DNA from 3 places in the Streptomyces sp. NPDC050625 genome. Region 3 is predicted to be linked to each of the others. Evidence: riboswitches for the same ligand, from Rfam matches in the RefSeq annotation. Region 3 holds a riboswitch; each other region holds the start of a gene.
The links. A riboswitch is a leader RNA that binds a small molecule or an ion and turns the genes downstream of it on or off. The one in region 3 is predicted to bind thiamine pyrophosphate.
Positions count from the first base shown of each region.

Region 1: another riboswitch for thiamine pyrophosphate. It lies ahead of thiO (glycine oxidase ThiO); the one in region 3 lies ahead of thiC (phosphomethylpyrimidine synthase ThiC).
Region 2: another riboswitch for thiamine pyrophosphate. It lies ahead of AB0I54_RS26720 (thiamine ABC transporter substrate-binding protein); the one in region 3 lies ahead of thiC (phosphomethylpyrimidine synthase ThiC).

Region 1 is NZ_JBFAIQ010000007.1:72,724-77,977, reverse strand. Features, by position in the region: gene AB0I54_RS18375 (Rv2175c family DNA-binding protein) at 1-19, opposite strand, end outside; gene AB0I54_RS18370 (FAD-dependent oxidoreductase) at 84-1,316, opposite strand; TPP riboswitch at 1,476-1,587, shown strand; gene thiO (glycine oxidase ThiO) at 1,585-2,769, shown strand; gene thiS (sulfur carrier protein ThiS) at 2,766-2,966, shown strand; gene AB0I54_RS18355 (thiazole synthase) at 2,970-3,764, shown strand; gene pknB (Stk1 family PASTA domain-containing Ser/Thr kinase) at 3,853-5,254, shown strand, end outside.
Region 2 is NZ_JBFAIQ010000013.1:95,694-100,947, forward strand. Features, by position in the region: gene AB0I54_RS26710 (ABC transporter ATP-binding protein) at 85-1,107, opposite strand; gene AB0I54_RS26715 (iron ABC transporter permease) at 1,107-2,708, opposite strand; gene AB0I54_RS26720 (thiamine ABC transporter substrate-binding protein) at 2,747-3,826, opposite strand; TPP riboswitch at 3,896-4,003, opposite strand; gene rlmN (23S rRNA (adenine(2503)-C(2))-methyltransferase RlmN) at 4,039-5,145, opposite strand.
Region 3 is NZ_JBFAIQ010000005.1:16,774-22,027, reverse strand. Features, by position in the region: gene AB0I54_RS13350 (DUF5326 family protein) at 109-321, shown strand; gene AB0I54_RS13345 (helix-turn-helix domain-containing protein) at 518-1,378, shown strand; gene AB0I54_RS13340 (SsgA family sporulation/cell division regulator) at 1,477-1,914, shown strand; gene AB0I54_RS13335 (YibE/F family protein) at 2,028-3,503, opposite strand; TPP riboswitch at 3,575-3,755, shown strand; gene thiC (phosphomethylpyrimidine synthase ThiC) at 3,748-5,254, shown strand, end outside.

The sequences.
Region 1 (5,254 bases), on a different contig from region 3:
TTGCGTCAATCTCGGTCACGGAAACAGCCTGCCATCCCGGACTGACACTCGGAAGCCGGGCCCGTCCGAGCTGGGCTTTTTCACTACCGTGCCGCGGCCTGTTTCAAGGGCCGCGCCGGATCCGTCAGCAGCTCCGCGACCACCGGCGTGCCCGCCTCGATCAGCCGCCGCCCCTGGGCCAGGTCCCGTGGCCGGCCCACCGCCAGCAGGGCGACGAGGCGGCCCTCGCGGAGCCAGCAGACGGTCCAGGCGGGCCCGAGCGGGTCGCCGCGCCACAGCAGCGTGTCGGCGGACGCGTGGTGACCGGCGTACTGGACGAAGCGGCCGAACTGCTCGGACCAGAAGTAGGGCACGGGGTCGTAGACGGCCGGTTCCTCGCCGATGATGTTGGCGGCGACCGTGCGCGGGCCCTGGAGGGCGTTGTCCCAGTGGTGGACGAGCAGCCGCTCGCCGTACCGGGCCGACGGGAAGGAGGCGCAGTCGCCGACCGCGTACACGTCGGGGGTGGAGGCGCGCAGATGGTCGTCGGCCACGATCTCGCGGTGCGCGCCGAGTTCGATGCCGGAGCCGGTGAGCCAGTCGGTGGCGGGGCGCGCGCCGATGCCGACCACGACGGCGCCCGCGGGCAGCCGCGCGCCGTCGTCGAGCACCACCGCGCCCGGCTCGATGCGCTCCACGCGCGCGTGGGTGCGCAGCGCGGCTCCGCTGTCGGCGTACCAGGCGGTCATCGGCGCGGCCACCTCGGCGGGAAGGGCTCCCGCGAGGGGGCGGTCGGCGGCCTCGACGACCGTCACCGCACAGCCCGCCTCGCGGGCCGCCGTGGCGAACTCGGCGCCGATCCAGCCCGCGCCGACGACCACGATGTCGTGCTGCTGGGAGAGCACGGGCCGCAGCCGTTCGGCGTCGTCCAAGGTGCGCAGCAGATGCACTCCGGGGACGCCCTCCGTGCCGGGCAGGCGGATCGGTTCGGCGCCGGTCGCGACGACCAGGACGTCGTACGGAACGGGCCCGGACTCGGTGTCCAGCTCGTGGTCGGCGGGGCGCGCGCCGTCCGCCTCGCACCCCAGTCGCAGTTCGATGCCGAGCGACTCGAAGTCGACGTCGAAGGCGGAGCCCTCGGCCTTGCCGAGCAGCACGGCCTTGGACAGCGGCGGCCGGTCGTAGGGCTGGTGCGGCTCCGCGCCGATCAGCGTGACGGTGCCGGTGAAGCCCTGTTCCCGCAGGGCGACCGCGGTCTGCACCCCGGCCATGCCCGCGCCGACGACGACCACGCGCCGTGCCTGTGACGTGCCCCGTTGCTGCGTCTGCTCGCTCACCAGATCACCATAGACAACTGACAAACTGTCAGTCAGGGGGCGTGCTGGGTGACCTGCTCCACAACGCTCGTTCCGCTGGGCCCGCCGCGCCTCCCGATCGGGCCGTGGACGGAGGCTCCCTTACCCGGGCGAAGCTCCGCGGGCTAGGGTGGCCACCGTACAAGCACTCGCGGGAGCCCGGACGCACCGGGCTGAGAGGGAGGCTGGCGGCCTCCGACCGTACGAACCTGATCCGGGTCATGCCGGCGAAGGGAGGGGCTGGACGCCCATGTCGTCACGTACGTCAGACGTCCTCGTCGTGGGGGGCGGAATCATCGGCCTGGTCACGGCCTGGCGGGCCGCGCAGCGCGGGCTCGTCACCGCCGTGGTGGATCCCGAGCCGGGCGGCGGGGCCGCCCAGGTGGCGGCCGGGATGCTGGCCGCGGTCACGGAACTGCACTACGGCGAGCAGACCCTGCTGGGCCTGAACCTCGCCTCGGCCCGCCGCTATCCGGACTTCGTGGCCGAGCTCACCGAGGTCACCGGCCACGACGTCGGCTACCGGCGGTGCGGCACGCTCGCCGTCGCGCTGGACGCCGACGACCGCGCCCATCTGCGCGAACTGCACGCCCTGCAGCAGCGGTCGGGCCTGGAGTCCGAGTGGCTGTCGGGGCGGGAGTGCCGGCGCCTGGAGCCGATGCTCGCGCCCGGTGTGCGCGGCGGGCTGCGGGTGGACGGCGACGATCAGATCGATCCGCGGCGGCTGACGGCCGCGCTGGTGGCCGCGTGCGAGCGCGCGGGGGTGGTGTTCCACCGCACGTGGGCGGAGCGGCTGTCGGTCGTACGGGACCGGGCCGCCGGTGTCGTCACCCGTGAGGGAGACGTCCTGGGCGCGGACCGGGTGGTGCTCGCGGCCGGCAGCCTGAGCGGGCGGCTCGCGGGCGTGCCGGACGGTCTGCTGCCGCCGGTGCGGCCGGTGAAGGGGCAGGTGGTGCGGCTGACGGTGCCTCGGCGGTACGCGCCCTTCCTGAGCCGTACCGTACGGGCCGTGGTGCGCGGCGGGCATGTCTACCTGGTGCCCCGGGAGAACGGCGAGCTGGTCGTGGGGGCGACGAGCGAGGAGCTGGGCTGGGACACGACGGTGACCGCGGGCGGTGTGTACGAACTGCTGCGGGACGCCCATGAGCTGATGCCGGGGATCACCGAGCTGCCGCTGGTGGAGACGCAGGCCGGACTGCGCCCCGGCTCCCCGGACAACGCGCCGATGCTCGGTCCGACCGCGCTCGACGGGCTGCTGATGGCCACCGGGCACTTCCGCAACGGCGTGCTGCTCACACCGGTCACCGGCGATGTCATGGCCCACGTCCTGGTCACGGGTGAACTCCCGGACCTGGCCCGCCCCTTCACACCGCAGCGGTTCGGAAACGCAGTCGCCGTCCCGTCGGCCCCGGTCCCTTCGGAGCAGCCCGCATGAACATCTCGGTCAACGGGGAGCGCCGGGAGGTCGCGCCCGGCACCGCTCTCGACACCCTGGTGCGGTCGCTCACCGCGGCACCGCGCGGAGTGGCCGCCGCGCTCAACGAAACCGTCGTCCCGCGCGCGCAGTGGTCCGCCACGGCCCTGCGCGAGGGAGACCGCGTCGAAGTCCTCACCGCCGTGCAAGGAGGCTGACCCATGGCCGACGATCCCTTTGTCCTCGGTGGTACGCCCCTCTCCTCCCGGCTGATCATGGGTACGGGCGGTGCGCCCAGCCTGGATGTGCTGGAGCGGGCACTGGTCGCCTCCGGCACGGAGCTGACGACGGTAGCGATGCGGCGGGTCGATCCCGGGGTGCACGGCTCCGTGCTGTCGGTGCTGGAGCGGCTCGGCATCCGGGTGCTGCCGAACACGGCGGGGTGTTTCACCGCGGGTGAGGCCGTGCTCACGGCGCGGCTGGCGCGGGAGGCGCTGGGCACCGATCTGATCAAGCTGGAGGTCATCGCCGACGAGCGGACGCTGCTGCCGGATCCGGTCGAGCTGCTGGACGCGGCGGAGACGCTGGTGGACGACGGCTTCACCGTCCTGCCGTACACCAATGACGACCCCGTGCTGGCCCGGAAGCTGGAGGACGTCGGCTGCGCCGCGGTCATGCCGCTGGGCTCGCCGATCGGCTCCGGGCTCGGCATCCGCAATCCGCACAACTTCCAGCTGATCGTCGAGCACGCGCGCGTGCCGGTGATCCTGGACGCGGGGGCCGGCACCGCCTCGGACGTGGCGCTGGCGATGGAATTGGGGTGCGCGGGTGTGATGCTCGCCTCGGCGGTGACGCGGGCCCAGGAGCCGGTGCTGATGGCGGAGGCGATGAAGCACGCGGTGGAGGCGGGCCGGCTGGCACGCCGGGCGGGCCGCATCCCGCCCCGGCACTTCGCGGAGGCCTCCTCCCCCTCCGAGGGGCGCGCACACCTGGATCCCGAGCGCCCCGCCTTCTAGTCGCACAACAGTCACAGCTCTGCTGCATTCCGTCCCCGGATCGGCGTAACCCCCGGCCCTGTCGGTCGCGGCTCGTACACTCACCTGCGTGGATACGACCCTTCAGGACCCTCTCGTCGGGCAGGTGCTCGACGGCCGTTATCGCGTCGAGGCGCGGATCGCGGTCGGCGGGATGGCCACGGTCTACCGGGCCCTGGACACCCGTCTGGACCGGGTGCTCGCGCTCAAGGTGATGCATCCGACGCTGGCGGCCGACGGGTCGTTCGTGGAGCGGTTCATCCGCGAGGCGAAGTCCGTGGCGCGGCTGGCGCACCCCAACGTGGTGCAGGTCTTCGACCAGGGGGCCGACGGGTCGTATGTGTATCTCGCGATGGAGTACATCGCCGGGTGCACGCTGCGTGACGTGCTGCGCGAGCGCGGTGCGCTGCAGCCGCGTGCGGCGCTGGACATCCTGGAGCCGGTGCTCGCCGCGCTCGGCGGCGCGCACCGCGCCGGGTTCGTGCACCGTGACATGAAGCCCGAGAACGTGTTGATAGGGGACGACGGGCGGGTCAAGGTCGCCGACTTCGGTCTGGTGCGGTCCGTGGACACGGTGACGAACACCACGGGCACCGTGCTGGGCACCGTCTCCTATCTCGCGCCGGAGCAGATCGAGCACGGCACGGCCGACCCGCGGGTGGACGTGTACGCGTGCGGTGTCGTCCTGTACGAGATGCTGACCGGCGAGAAGCCGCACGCCGGGGACTCCCCGGCCACGGTGCTCTACAAGCACATCCACGAGGACGTGCCGCCGCCCTCGGCCACCGTGCCCGGACTGCCGTACGAGCTGGACGAGCTGGTGGCCGAGGCCGCCGCGCGCACCCCGGACCTCCGGCCGCAGGACGCCGTGGCGCTGCTGGCCCGGCTCCGCGAGGCCCGCGCGGGGCTCACCGACGAGCAGTTGGACGCCGTGCCGCCGCAGGCGCTGTCCGCGGAGCACGACAACGCCGAGGACCGTACGAGCGTGATCCCGCGCTCGCTGACCGTGCCCCGGCTGCTGCCGGTCAACGAGGACGACGCCCCGGTGGGGGCCGTCGACCGCACCAGCCGGCTGCAGGCCCCGCCCGTGCCCGACCGGCGCGGCCCGGCCCGGCCGCGGCGGACGCTGCTCACGGTCATCGCCGCCGTGCTGCTGGTCTTCGGTGTCGGCGCCGGTGTCTGGTACATCAACTCCGGTCAGTTCACCCGGGTCCCGCCGCTGCTGGCGAAGACCGAGGCGGAGGCGAAAGCGCGGCTGAGCGAGGCGGGGCTCGACGCCAAGGTCGAGCGCGCCTACGACGACACGGTGAAGCGGGGCACGGTGATCCGCACCGACCCGGCGGCCGGCGCCCGGATCCGCGGCCACAACGCGGTGACGCTGATCATCTCGAAGGGCCCGGAGACCGTGAACGTGCCCGACGTCCAGGGCATCCCGCTGGCGAAGGCCAGGGCCCGGCTGACGGCGGACGGGC
Region 2 (5,254 bases), on a different contig from region 3:
ATCCCCGGGGGACGGGCCACGACCGTTCAGCCGTGATGTGGCCTGGTCAGCAGGCCGGGCAGGGCGACGGTGGCCTTCCCGCGATCAGTCGAGTACGACGATTTCGGTCGGGTCGAACTCCACGCCGACCGCTGCTCCGACCTCCGGGGCCTCCCGCAGTGCGCACGCCGCCTCCAGGCGTGGGGTGCCGTCCTCGGGGCGGAGGTGGAGTGCGACATGGGTGCCCTTGAAGGTGCGGGCGGTCACCGTGCAGCGCAGGCCCTCGTCGGCCGCGACGAGCCGCACCCCGGCGGGTCGTACGAGCAGCGAGCACGCACCCTGCGGCGCGTCCTCCGGTACCGGGAGCTTGCCCCACGGCGTGACCGCGGCCGTCCCCGCGACCGTCGCCGGCACCACGTTGTCGAAGCCGAGGAAGCGGGCCACGAACTCGTCCGCCGGGCGCTGCCACACATCGAGGGGCGTTCCGGACTGGGCGATGCGCCCGTCCCGCATCACCACCACCCGGTCGGCGAGCGCGAACGCCTCGCCCTGGTCGTGCGTCACGGCCAGCACGGTGGTGCCCAACCGGCCGAACAGCTCCCGGAGTTCGACGACCAGCCGTTCCCGCAGCGAACGGTCCAGCTGGCCGAGCGGCTCGTCCAGCATCAGCAGCCGGGGCCGGGGCGCGAGGGCCCGGGCCAGCGCCACCCGCTGCTGCTCACCGCCGGACAGCCCGGCGACGGCCCGGCGGGCGGCGCCCGGAAGCCCCACGAGCTCCAGCAACTCCCGTACCTGGGCGTCCTGTTCCCCCTTGGCCTCCCCGCGCATCCGCAGCCCGAACGCCACGTTGCCGCCCACGTCACGCTGCGGGAACAGCTGATGGTCCTGGAACATCAGCCCGACCCCCCGCTTGTGCGCGGGGACCCGGCCCTGGTCGCGCCCGTCGAGCGACACCCGTCCGAGGTCCAGCGGCTGGAGCCCGGCCACCGCCCGCAGCAGCGTCGACTTGCCGCTGCCGCTGGGCCCGAGCACACACACGATCTCGTGCTCGCAGACATCGAGATCGACGGCGTCGAGCACGGCCCGCCCGCCGAAGCGCACGGTCGCGGACTCAAGGCTCAGCAGCATCAGAACTCCCCCGTCCGGTCGGTCCGCAGCCGTTCGAGCACCAGCAGCGCCACCGCGCACACCACCATCAGAATCGTCGACAGGGCCATCGCCTGCCCGTAGTTGAGATCACCGGGCCGGCCGAGGAGCCGCGCCACCGCGACGGGCAGCGTCGGGTTGTCGGGCCGCGCGATGAACACGGTCGCGCCGAACTCCCCCAGCGACACGGCGAAGGCGAACCCGGCAGCGATCAGCAGCGCCCGCCGCACCATCGGCAGATCGACCTCCCGCCACACCCGCCACGGCGACGCCCCGAGCACGGCCGCCGCCTCCCGAAGCCGCCCGTCCACCGCTCGCAGCACGGGCAGCATGGTCCGTACGACGAAGGGCACACCGACCAGCGCCTGCGCGAGCGGCACGAGGATCCAGGACTGACGCAGATCCAGCGGCGGCTTGTCGAGGGCGATGAGGAATCCGAAGCCGACGGTCACCGCGGACACGCCCAGCGGCAGCATCAGCAGCGCGTCGAAGCCGCGGACGATCCGGCCGGCGTCACGGCGGGCGAGCGCGGCGGCGGCGAGGGCGCCGATGACCACGGCGATGGCGGTGGCGGCGACGGCGTACTGGAGCGAGTTCCCGATCGCGCTGATCGGCGCCACCAGGAACGTACCGCCGTCGTCGCGGGTCAGCGCCCGGTAGTAGCTGAAGCCGGGGGTGTCGAAGGAACGCTGCACCAGGACCGCGAGCGGCAGGACGAGGAGCACGGCGACCGTGGCGAGGACACCGGCCAGCAGCGCCCACTGCCCCGCCCCGCGCGGCCGGCGCGCCGTCACCGACGCGTCCACCAGCCGCAGCGCCGTCTCCCGGCGCCGTACGGTCCACGCGTGCACGGCGAGGATGGCGCCCACCGCGACGAACTGGACGATCGTGAGGACGGCGGCCGTGGAGAGGTCGAAGATCTCGGAGGTCTGCCGGTAGATCTCGACTTCGAGGGTCGAGAAGGTCGGACCGCCGAGGATCTGCACCACACCGAAGGAGGTGAAGGTGAACAGGAACACCATCAGCGCGGCGGCGGCCACGGCGGGCGCCAGCGCCAGGAGGGTCACCTTGCGCCAGGCCGCCAGGGGCGAGGTGCCCAGCATCCGGGCGGCCTCCTCCTGGCGCGGGTCGAGCTGCGACCACAGACCGCCCACCGTGCGGACGACGACCGCGTAGTTGAAGAAGACGTGCGCCAGCAGGATCGCCCACACGGTCGTGTCCAGCCGTACGCCCCACAGGTCGTCGAGCAGCCCGCCCCGGCCGACCAGCGCGAGGAACGCCGTACCGACGACGACGGTGGGCAGCACGAACGGGACGGTGACGACGGCCCGCAGGACCTGCTTGCCCGGAAAGTCGAGGCGCGCGAAGACATACGCGGCGGGCAGCGCGACCAGCAGGGTGAGCGCGGTGGAGGCGAGCGCCTGCCAGGTGGTGAACCACAGCACGTGCCGGATGTCGGACTGCGCGAGTACGTCCGTGATCCGCCCGAACCGCCAGACGCCGTCGGCCTTCAGACCGCGGGCGACGATCGCGGCGACGGGGTAGGCGAAGAACAGCGCGAAGAACGCGACCGGCCCGGCCATCAGTCCGAGCCGCGCCGCGTTCCCCGTACGGCCCTTGGCTACTTCAGTACGAGCGACGTCCACGACTTGACCCACTGGTCACGGTTGGCGGCGATCTTTTCGGGGGCCATGGTCTCCGGGTCCTTGGCCTGCGGGCCGTACTTCACGAACTCGGCGGGCACCTGGGCGCCCTCGCGCACCGGGTAGACGAACATGTTGAGCGGCATGTCCTCCTGGAACTCCTTGCCGACCAGGAAGTCGAGGAACGCCTTGGCGCCCTTGGTGTTGCGGGCGTTGCTCAGCAGGCCCGCGTACTCGGTCTGCCGGAAGCAGGTGCCGGTGGCCACGCCGGTGGGGGCGGTGCTGGGCTTCGGCTTGGCGAAGATGACCTCGGCGGGCGGCGAGGAGGCGTACGAGACGACGAGCGGACGGTCGCCGCCCGCCTTCTTGCCGCCGGCCGAACCGGAGAACTCCTCGTTGTAGGCCTGCTCCCAGCCGTCGACCACCTTGACGCCGTTGGCCTTCAGCTTCTTCCAGTAGTCCGGCCAGTTGCCGTCGCCGAACTTCGCGGCGCTGCCGAGCAGGAAGCCGAGGCCGGGCGAGGAGGTCGCCGCGTTCTCCGTGACGAGGAGGTTCTTGTACTCCGGCTTGACCAGGTCGTCGAAGGACGACGGCGGGGTCAGCTTGTGCTTGTCGAAGTAGGCCTTGTCGTAGTTGACACAGATGTCGCCGGTGTCGATGGGCGTGACCCGGTGCTTGTCCTGGTCGACCCGGTACTGGGGCAGGATCAGGTCGGAGCCCTTGGCCTCGTACGACTGGAACAGCCCGTTGTCGAGGGCGCGGGAGAGCAGGGTGTTGTCGACGCCGAAGAAGACGTCGCCCTGGGGGTTGTCCTTGGTGAGGATCGCCTTGTTGACGGCCTGGCCCGCGTCGCCGTCGTTGAGGACCTTGACCTTGTACCCGGACTGCTTCTCGAAGTCCTTGAGCACGTTCTTCGAGACGGCCCACGAGTCGTGGCTGACGAGGGTGACGGTCTTGGAGTCGGCCGACCCCTTGCCGTCGGACGACCCGCACGCGGACAGCGTGACGAGACCGAGCCCGACGGCGACGGCGACGGCGACGAAGGTCTTGTTGTGCACTGGATTCCTCCTGGGGTTGACCAGGAAGAGACGCGGCCCTACCCGGATTGTCCGGGCAGGGCGCAACAGCTTGAGTAGTGACCGAACTTCCTACCCAGAATGACCTGGGCGAGGTTCAGAGGGTCTGCGGCCCGATTGCCGCACTCTCAGCGCTGTGGCGCTCCCCTGTCGGAATATGAAGATGTGGTGAGACGCAATGGAACTCAGCCAGATTACCTCTCGGTGGCCGCGAGCTGACCACACGCTCCGTCGATCTCCTGGCCACGGGTGTCCCGGATGGTGACCGGCACCCCATGAGCCGCGATGGCCTCGACGAACGCCTTCTCGTCCTCCGGCCGCGACGCGGTCCACTTGGAACCCGGCGTCGGGTTCAGCGGGATGAGGTTGACGTGCACGGGCTTGCCCTTGAGCAGCCGGCCGAGCCGGTCGCCGCGCCAGGCCTGGTCGTTGATGTCCCGGATCAGCGCGTACTCGATGGACAGCCGGCGGCCGGACCTGGCGACGTACTCGAATCCGGCGTCGAGCACCTCGCGCACCTTCCACCGCGTGTTCACGGGGACGAGGGTGTCGCGCAGTTCGTCGTCGGGAGCGTGCAGGGAGATCGCCAGCCGGCACTTGAAGCCCTCGTCGGCGAAGCGGTGGATGGCCGGGACGAGCCCGACGGTCGACACGGTGATCCCGCGCTGCGACAGCCCGAGCCCGTCCGGCTCGGGATCGGTGAGCGCACGGATCGCCGCCACGACCCGCTTGTAGTTGGCGAGCGGCTCGCCCATGCCCATGAACACGATGTTGGACAGCCGGGCCGGGCCGCCGGGCACCTCGCCGTCCCTGAGCGCCCGCATCCCGTCCACGATCTGGTGCACGATCTCGGCGGTGGACAGATTCCGGTCGAGCCCCGCCTGCCCGGTCGCGCAGAACGGGCAGTTCATCCCGCACCCCGCCTGCGAGCTGATGCACATCGTCACCCGGTCCGGGTACCGCATCAGCACCGACTCGACGAGCGTCCCGTCGAACAGCCGCCACAGCGTCTTGCGCGTGGTCCCCTGATCGGTCGACAGATGCCGCACGACGGTCATCAGCTCGGGAAGCAGCGCTTCCTGCAGCTTGCCGCGAGACGCGGCCGGGATGTCGGTCCACTCGGCCGGGTCGTGCGCGTAGCGCGCAAAGTAGTGCTGAGACAGCTGCTTGGCACGAAACGGCTTCTCCCCGACGGCGGCAACGGCTTCCTTCCGCTCGGCGGGCGAGAGGTCGGCAAGATGCCGCGGCGGCAGCTTGGCTCCGCGGGGGGCGACGAAAGTGAGTTCTCCGGGCTTAGGCATGGCGGTACCAGTGTCGCAGATCCACTTGGGTGGCCCGGGGCCCCGCCGTTTCGCCATGGGTGGCCCGGGGCCCACCGTGTCGCCGTGGATGGCCCGGGGCCCACCGTGT
Region 3 (5,254 bases):
AACGGTCAGGGGAGGACAAGGGGTGCGAGGCCCCCGCCGGGCCCCCTGGCGGCTCTAGCATCGAGTGCAGGACATCGAGAACGCACAAGACTGCAAAGGACGAGGGCAATGCGAGAGATCTTCGCGGGACTGCCGTGGTGGGTGAAGTGGATCGCGGTGCCGGTCATCGCCCTGGTCGTGTTCGGCGGGCTGATAGTCAGCGTGGTCGGATTCGTGGTCTACCTGCTCTTCAAGATCCTGATCTTCGTCGCTCTGGTCGGCGGACTGATCTACGTCGTGCGGAAGTTCATGTCGGGTTCCTCGTCGCGCAGCGACTGGTGAGGGCCGTGGGAAACGGGTGGCGGTAACAGGAATCACCTGTTCCCTCGGGCGAGCGAAGTTTTCCGGGCAGGCCGTCTGACAGCCGTGGCGGGCCGTTAAAGTCCGGAATTCGACGCGGGGCCCAGCCCCGCGGGCGGCGTACACCCCACCCGTGTTCCTCCGCACGGGCTGCCCCCTCGCGCTTCGGGAGTGACCCTTGGCCACGGCTGACACCGCACCCGCAGTACCGCACGCACCCCCCGCACAGCCGCGCTCCTCCACACCCCCCGCGCAGCGGCCGACCTCCGCGGCGGTCCCCGAGCAGCCGCACTCCGCGACCCTCATCGGTTCCGTGCAACGGGCGATGCGGCTGCTGGAAACGGTCGCCGAGCACGAGTACGGCGCTCCCGCCAAGCAACTGGCCCGCGAGACCGGCCTGGCGCTCCCGACGGCCTACCACCTGTTGCGCACCCTCGTGCACGAGGGCTATCTCCGCCGTGACAAGGGCCTGTTCTTCCTCGGTGAGGCGGCCGAGCGGCTGGGCAGCAGCGGGGCGCAGCAGAAACGTCGCAGCGCGGTCTCGGCCGTGCTCGCGCAATGGCGCGATTCCATTGGTGTACCGGTGTACTACGCGATGTACCAGGACGGCGAGATCGAGGTCATGTGCGTTTCCGACACCCCGGGCAACCCGGCGGTCGAGGAGTGGGCCGACTTCCGCGAAACCGGGCACGCGCACTCGATCGGGCAGTGTCTGCTGTCCCAGATGGACGAGGCCGCGCGCCTCGACCACCTGGACCGCTACCCGGTGCAACCCCTCACCCCGTACACCGTGCGCGACGGCCGGAGCCTGCTGCGGCGGCTGGACCGGATGCGCCGGATGGAGCCGGTGACGGAGCGGCAGGAGTACGCGCTGGGGACGGTCTGCGCGGCGATCCCCATCACGGTCGGCACCACGGCGGCCACGATGGCCCTGTCCCTGCCCGCCCACCAGGCGGACCGGCTGCTGCCCGCGGCCCGGCAACTGCAGGCCGAGGTCGGACGGCATCTGGGGACACTGGCGATCTCTATCAGTATCTGAAAACTCACTCCTTGTGATCTCACGTGTACTTTCTGCAAGATTTGACCAGCGTCAAAGGAATCAATCCGGCCGGTCGGTGTCATAAGACGGGGTAGGCGATGCGCGAGTCCGTACAGGCAGAGGTCATGATGAGCTTTCTCGTGTCCGAGGAGCTCTCCTTTCGCATTCCGGTGGAGTTGCGTTACGAGACTTGTGACCCCTATGCCGTGCGGCTGACCTTCCATCTACCCGGAGATGCCCCGGTGACGTGGGCCTTCGGACGGGAACTGCTGATCGACGGGGTGGGCCGGCCGTGCGGGGACGGTGATGTGCACATCGCGCCTGCCGACACGGATGTACTGGGAGAGGTGCTGATCCGGCTTCAGGTCGGTGGCGACCAGGCGGTGTTCCGGTCCTCGGCGCCGCCGCTGGTGGCCTTCCTGGACCGTACGGACAAGTTGGTGCCGCTCGGCCAGGAGGGGGCGCTGGAGGACTTCGACGCCCATCTCGACGAGGCTCTGGTCCGCATCCTGGCCGAGGAGCAGAGCGCAGGCTGACGCGCTACGGCATGGAGGGCGAGGCGCCCCACAGTGACGTGCGGAGCACTGCAGTAACGCTTCTCCTCATTGGGCGCCGGTTCTCCTCATGGGTCACCGTTTCTACCGGAGTGTCACCTCTTGCGCCGTCGTCCCCGGCCGCCGCGCGTCGCGGCCGACTGGACCTCGGCCGGCTTCCCCGCCTTCCCCGCCCCCTGTCCTGGCCGGTCGGCCGACACCACGAGGGCGGCCAGGGCCGTGGTGACCGGCACCGAGGCGACGAGGCCGATCGAGCCCACCAGGGTGCGCACTATCTCCTCCGCCACCAGTTCGCTGTTGGCGACGGTCGTCACGCTGCTCTGCGCGATCGAGAAGAGCAGCAGCAGCGGCAGCGCGGCACCGGCATAGGCGAGTACGAGCGTGTTGACGACGGACGCGATGTGATCACGGCCGATGCGGATGCCCGCCCGGTACAGCCCGCGCCAGCCCATCGATGGATTGGCCTCGTGCAGTTCCCACACCGCCGAGGTCTGGGTCACCGTCACGTCGTCCAGGACACCGAGCGAACCGATGATGACGCCGGCCAGCAGCAGACCGCTCATGTCGATCGACGGATACAGGCCATGGATCAGACCGGTGTTGTCATCGGTGTTGCCCGTCAGCGCGGCCCAGTCGATGAACTCCGAGCCCAGGATGCCGATCAGCAGGAGCGACACCAGCGTGCCGAGCACCGCGACCGAGGTGCGGGCCGACAGGCCGTGGCACATATAGAGCGCGATCAGCATGATGGCGCTCGACCCGACCACCGCCACGACCAGTGGGTTCGAGCCCTGCAGGATCGCGGGCAGGATGAAGAGGGTCAGCACCATGAAGCTGACGGCCAGCGCGACCAGCGCCATGACACCGCGCAACCGGCCCACCACCACGACGGCGAGCGCGAAGATCCCGGCGAGCAGCGCCATCGGGAACTTCCGGTTCACATCGGTGACCGAGTACTGCAGGTCCTTGGGCGCCGAGGGCTCATAGGCGACCACGACCTTCTCGCCCTCGTGCAACTGCCGTGACTGGTCCGGCTGCACGATCTCCGTGAACGTACGGCCCTTGTCCTTGCCGGTGTCGACCTGGATCGTCGCCTTCTTGCAGGTGCCGTTCGCCTCCTGCTGAGCGGAGTTGCCCTCGGCGGTGGAGGTGTCGCCCGTCGGGGCCTGCCCCGAGGCGTTCACCGACTTGCAGCTCAGCTCGACGACCTTGGTGACCGTGGCCTGCTGCGTCTGCCGGTCGAAGCCGACTCCCGTGCGCTGGTGTGACGGGGCTCCACCGGGCCAGAGCACGACGAGTCCGACCACGACCGCCGCGGTGAACGGGATCAGGATCGCCGCGATGACCTTGCGCAGATGCTGGGAGACGGGCGCGGCGGGGCCGTGGCTGTGGCTGTGCGAGTGGCCGTGGCCGCCGCCGTTCCCGTGTCCTGGGGTCTGTCCATGGCCGTGCCCGTGGTGGTTCTCGTCACCGCCACCGTGGCCCTCGTGCTCGTGTCCGCCGCGCTGTCCGGGGCCGGGACGGTGCGGCGGCTCGGGAGGCGGGTAGGGGTACTGCCGTGTCGTGGTCACCGCCAGATCATCGCAAGAACGGTAGGGGCCCTCTGTTCACCGCGGCCGAATTGACGCTAGCGTGGAGGCACCTTTGCACACGCGGGAGCTCGGAGCACCGGGCTGAGAGGGCGCTGACCTCCGTATTTGCGATGTTTCACGTGGAACAGAGTGATGTTTCACATGAAACGCCGGCCGAGACGGAAACCGCTGCGTCGACCGCTGAACCTGTTACCGGGTAATGCCGGCGTAGGGAGTAGGTCTCATGACCAACAAGGACGCACGCACGCCTGCCTCCATGCAGAACCCTGCCCAGGGTGAGGCCGGGAAGTCCATCGGCTGGCACAAGGGGTATGTCGAGGGCTCACGCTCCGATGTACGTGTGCCGGTTCGTCAGGTGCACCTCACCAACGGGCAGTCGGTCACGCTGTACGACACCTCCGGCCCGTACACCGATCCGCTCGTCGAGACGGACGTCCGCAGGGGCCTACCGCCGCTGCGGGAGAACTGGATCATCGCCCGTGGTGACACCGAGGAGTACGCGGGCCGTCCCGTCCGTCCCGAGGACGACGGGGTCAAGCACACTTCTCCCCGCGGCGGTCTGCGCAACCTCGACGCGGTCTTCCCCGGACGCCCGCGTCTGCCGCGCCGCGGCCGTGCCGGCACGGCGGTCACCCAGCTCGCGTATGCGCGCCGGGGGGAGATCACGCCGGAGATGGAGTTCGTGGCCGTGCGGGAGAACGTTGCTCCCGAGGTCGTCCGTGAGGAGATCGCGGCAGGCCGGGCCGTGCTGCCCGCCAACGTCAACCACCCGGAGATCGAGCCGATGATCATCGGCAAGCGGTTCCTGGTGAAGGTCAACGCCAACATCGGCAACTCCGCGGTGACGTCCTCCATCGAGGAGGAGGTCGAGAAGATGACCTGGGCGACCCGCTGGGGCGCCGACACGGTCATGGACCTGTCCACCGGCCGCAACATCCACACCACCCGCGAGTGGGTGCTGCGCAACTCCCCCGTCCCCATCGGCACGGTGCCGCTCTATCAGGCCCTGGAGAAGGTCGACGGCAGGGCCGAGGAACTGACCTGGGAGATCTACAAGGACACGGTCATCGAGCAGGCCGAGCAGGGCGTGGACTACATGACGGTCCACGCGGGCGTCCGCCTGCCGTACGTCCCGCTCACGGCGAACCGCAAGACCGGCATCGTCTCGCGCGGCGGCTCGATCATGGCGGCCTGGTGCCTCGCGCACCACAAGGAGTCGTTCCTGTACGAGAACTTCGAGGAACTCTGCGAGATCCTCGCCGCCTACGACGTCACGTACTCGCTGGGCGACGGCCTTCGGCCGGGTTCGATCGCCGACGCCAACGACGAGGCGCAATTCGCGGAACTCCGAACGCTCGGGGAACTCAACCGGATCGCCAAGCGTTTTGATGTTCAGACCATGATCGAGGGGCCGGGACACGTCCCGATGCACAAGATCAAGGAGAACATCGACCTTCAGCAGGAGATCTGCGATGAAGCTCCGTTCTATACGCTCGGCCCGCTGACGACGGACGTCGCGCCGGCGTACGACCACATCACCTCCGGCATCGGTGCCGCGATGATCGCCTGGTGGGGCACGGCCATGCTCTGCTATGTCACGCCCAAGGAGCACTTGGGCCTGCCCAACCGTGACGACGTCAAGACCGGCGTCATCACCTACAAGATCGCCGCCCACGCAGCCGACCTCGCCAAGGGGCACCCTGGTGCGCAGGAGTGGGACGACGCTCTGT